Regions from separate parts of the Pseudomonas sp. S2_C11 genome, predicted to be linked through region 2. Evidence: predicted binding sites of a transcription regulator. Region 2 holds the regulator's gene; the other holds the start of a gene.
What was found. Region 2 encodes sigma-54, which starts transcription at its own class of promoters, with help from an activator protein. Its sites were predicted from a motif close to ANTGGCATNNANNTTGCTNT; they were not measured.

Region 1 (2,203 bases), 600 kb from region 2:
GATTGAAGAAGCAGAAGTGCGCCATCAGGCCGCGACGCATGATCTGGTAAGCCGCCACGGTCGAATCGAAGCCGCCGGACATCAATACCAGCGTCTGCTCCAACGCGCCGAGCGGGTAGCCGCCGATGCCGTTGTGCTGGCTGTGAATCACGAACAACCGTTTGTCGCGAACTTCGATACGGACTTCGATTTGCGGTGCTTTAAGGTCGATTCCGGCCGCACCGCACTCGCGACGCAGCTTGCTGCCGACGTATTTTTCCACGTCCATCGAGCTGAAGGCATGCTTGCCTGCGCGCTTGCAGCGCACCGAGAAAATCTTCCCGGCCAGTGCATCGCCGTAGTGCTGTTTGCACTTTTCGGTGATGTCGTCGAAGTCGCCCAGCGGGTACTCGTCGATCTGCAGAAAATGCGCGATACCCGGCATGCAGGTCAGGCGCTCGCCCATCTCTTTCAAGGCTTTGGGGTCGGTAACGCGGGTTTCCAGCTCGAGATTGTCCCACACGCCGTTCACCACCACGGCCGGGTCCAGGTCACGGAGCACGGTGCGGATGTTCTTGGCCAACTGGCGGATGAATTTCGTCCGGACAGGTCGGCTTTTGATGGTGATCTCGGGGAAGACTTTTACGATAAGTTTCATGAAAACAGCGCGCGAACGGCCAGCCGAAAAAGGGGGGCGCGGATTATAGCGGAAATTGCTCAAGGTTTAACCAGTTAATGTGCAGAAGGTTTTGCTTGCACCAAAACAGGTCATTTCTGAATTTAAACGCAACATTAAGGGGCGGGATTTGTCGATTCAGTACCTCACACGCCTTAATAAGCGTGAATTTGGGGCAAAAAACCCATGCTGGGGCACTGGCATGCAATTTGCTCCCTTGTGAGGCAGGTTGCCTTGGCAGAGTATTCGCGCCGGCATCACCATTATTAAGGGCATCCACTACCCGCCCTAATTCACCCGGAGGACACTATGTCGAAGTCGGTTCAACTCATCAAAGATCATGACGTCAAGTGGATTGATCTGCGCTTCACGGACACCAAAGGCACTCAGCACCACGTGACCATGCCGGCTCGCGATGCGCTGGATGACGACTTCTTCGAAGTCGGCAAGATGTTCGACGGTTCCTCCATCTCCGGCTGGAAAGGCATCGAAGCCTCCGACATGATCCTGATGCCGGTCGACGAAACTGCCGTGCTCGATCCGTTCACCGAAGACCCAACCCTGATTCTGGTGTGCGACATCATCGAGCCTTCGAGCATGCAGGGCTACGATCGCGACCCACGTGCGATCGCCAAGCGCGCCGAAGAGCACCTGAAAGCCACCGGTATCGGTGACACCGTATTCGCCGGTCCAGAGCCTGAGTTCTTCATCTTTGACTCGGTCAAATTCAAGTCGGACATCTCCGGCTCGATGTTCAAGATCTACTCCGAGCAAGGTTCGTGGATGTCCGACCAGGACATCGAAGGCGGCAACAAGGGTCACCGTCCAGGCGTGAAAGGCGGCTACTTCCCGGTTCCACCGTTCGACCACGACCACGAAATCCGTACCGCCATGTGCAACGCACTGGAAGAAATGGGTCAGTCGGTTGAAGTTCACCACCACGAAGTGGCGACTGCCGGCCAGAACGAAATCGGCGTCAAGTTCAACACCCTGGTGAAGAAGGCTGACGAAGTTCAGACCCTGAAATACGTTGTGCACAACGTTGCCGACGCTTACGGCCGCACCGCGACCTTCATGCCGAAGCCACTGTACGGCGACAACGGTTCGGGCATGCACGTACACATGTCGATCTGGAAAGACGGCAAGAACACCTTCGCAGGTGAAGGCTATGCCGGCCTGTCCGATACCGCTCTGTACTTCATCGGCGGCATCATCAAGCACGGTAAGGCCCTGAACGGCTTCACCAACCCGGCGACCAACTCCTACAAGCGTCTGGTGCCAGGCTTCGAAGCTCCGGTAATGCTGGCCTACTCGGCTCGGAACCGTTCCGCTTCGATCCGTATTCCTTACGTGTCGAGCCCGAAAGCCCGCCGTATCGAAGCACGCTTCCCGGATCCGGCTGCCAACCCGTACCTGGCCTTCGCAGCACTGCTGATGGCCGGTCTGGACGGTATCCAGAACAAGATCCACCCAGGCGATGCCGCCGACAAGAACCTGTACGACCTGCCGCCTGAAGAGGCGAAAGAGATTCCACAGGTTTGCGGCAGC
Region 2 (2,203 bases):
TGACCTGCACGTTGGTGATCTTGTCGAAATGTCGCTCCAGTCGCTGGAGTTTTTCCTCGATGTAGGAACGCAGAGGTTGGGTCACTTCCAGTTGGTGTCCACTGATGTTGACTTGCATACAGCTTCTCCTTCGTTGCCAGTGCATAAAGTGGCAGGCCGAAAAGCCTGCCACTGGAACGCTGTAACGTGGCTTACATCAACCGCTTGCGTTCGCTCGAAGGCGCGATTCCGAGGGATTCGCGGTACTTGGCGACGGTGCGGCGAGCCACCTGAATGCCTTGTGCCTCCAGTAAACCAGCGATCTTGCTGTCACTCAACGGCTTTTTCTGATTTTCCGCAGCGACCAGTTTCTTGATGATCGCGCGGATCGCCGTGGACGAGCATTCGCCGCCTTCGGAGGTGCTGACGTGGCTGGAGAAAAAGTATTTCAGCTCATAAATACCGCGCGGGGTATGCATGAATTTCTGTGTGGTCACCCGGGAAATCGTCGATTCGTGCATGCCGACCGCTTCGGCGATGTCATGCAATACCAACGGCTTCATCGCTTCGTCGCCGTATTCGAGGAAGCCGCGCTGATGTTCGACGATCTGCGTGGCCACTTTCATCAGGGTTTCGTTGCGGCTCTGCAGGCTCTTGATGAACCAGCGGGCTTCCTGCAACTGGTTGCGCATGAAGGTGTTGTCGGCGCTGGTGTCGGCACGCTTAACAAACCCGGCGTACTGGGCATTGACGCGCAGGCGTGGCACCGATTCCTGGTTCAGCTCGACCAGCCAGCGCTCGTTGTCCTTGCGCACGATCACATCGGGAATGACGTATTCGGCTTCGGTTGATTCGATCTGCGAGCCCGGACGCGGATTGAGGCTCTGTACCAGCTCGATGACCTGGCGCAGCTCGTCTTCCTTGAGCTTCATCCGGCGCATCAACTGGCTGTAATCGCGGCTGCCGAGCAGGTCGATGTAATCGGCGACGAGGCGCTTGGCCTCGGTCAGCCACGGCGTCTTCGCGGGCAGCTGGCGCAATTGCAGCAGCAGGCATTCGCTGAGGTTGCGTGCGCCGATACCGGCGGGCTCGAATTGCTGGATGCGATGCAGGACGGCTTCGATTTCGTCGAGCTCGATGTCCAGTTCCGGATCGAACGCTTCAAGAATTTCTTCGAGTGTTTCGTCCAGATAGCCCTGATTGTTGATGCAGTCGATCAGGGTGACAGCGATCAGGCGATCGGTGTCGGACATCGGTGCCAGGTTCAGTTGCCAGAGCAGATGGCTTTGCAGGCTCTCGCCGGCGGACGTGCGGGTGGTGAAATCCCACTCATCGTCATCGCTGCTGGGCAGGCTGCTGGCGCTGGTCTGGTAGACGTCTTCCCAGGCGGTATCCACTGGCAGTTCGTTGGGGATGCGCTCGTTCCAATCGCCATCCTCGAGGTTATCCACCGTCGGGGCGGTTTCCTGGTAGGAGGGTTCCTGGATTTCGGCGGGCTTCTGTTCGGCGTTGTCGGCCAGCGGATCGGCGTTGTCGAAGTCGTCGCCTTCTTCCTGGCGCTCGAGCATCGGATTGGATTCCAGAGCCTCCTGGATCTCCTGTTGCAGGTCCAGGGTCGACAATTGGAGCAGGCGGATGGCCTGTTGCAGCTGCGGTGTCATCGTCAGCTGCTGGCCCATTCTCAAGACTAGCGATGGTTTCATGGCAGGGGCTTAACACCTTATTCGCCGGCGCTTTGCGCCATCCACTACAGGGCGCCGAAGCGCCAAACTTAAGCAAATTATATGCCTGAAACTGAAGTGTTTGCCTAGAGCGCTGTAACAATTAAAGCGGATAAATGCGCCTTGAATCGATACAGCGCTGTCGCGCTTACAGGCGGAACTCGTGACCCAGATACACTTCCTTGACCAGATCGTTGGCCAGGATGGTCTCGGCATCGCCTTCAGCGATCAGTTGACCGTCGTTGACGATGTAAGCGGTTTCGCAGATATCCAGCGTCTCACGCACGTTGTGGTCGGTGATCAGCACGCCGATGCCCTTGGCCTTGAGGTGATGGATGATCTGCTTGATGTCGCCGACCGAGATCGGGTCGACACCGGCGAACGGTTCGTCGAGCAGGATGAACTTGGGTGCAGTGGCCAGGGCGCGAGCGATTTCCACCCGGCGACGCTCACCGCCGGACAGGCTCATGCCGAGGTTGTCGCGGATGTGGCTGATGTGGAAT

Region 1: a site for sigma-54 is predicted at 852-871, ahead of glnA (type I glutamate--ammonia ligase). Genes of this name have one in related genera too.

Annotation. Positions count from the first base shown of each region.
Region 1 covers NZ_CP162765.1:5,053,920-5,056,122, forward strand. The annotation lists gene thiI (tRNA uracil 4-sulfurtransferase ThiI) at 1-637, opposite strand, end outside; gene glnA (type I glutamate--ammonia ligase) at 965-2,203, shown strand, end outside.
Region 2 covers NZ_CP162765.1:4,454,427-4,456,629, reverse strand. The annotation lists gene hpf (ribosome hibernation-promoting factor, HPF/YfiA family) at 1-118, opposite strand, end outside; gene AB4N48_RS20205 (RNA polymerase factor sigma-54) at 192-1,682, opposite strand; gene lptB (LPS export ABC transporter ATP-binding protein) at 1,849-2,203, opposite strand, start outside.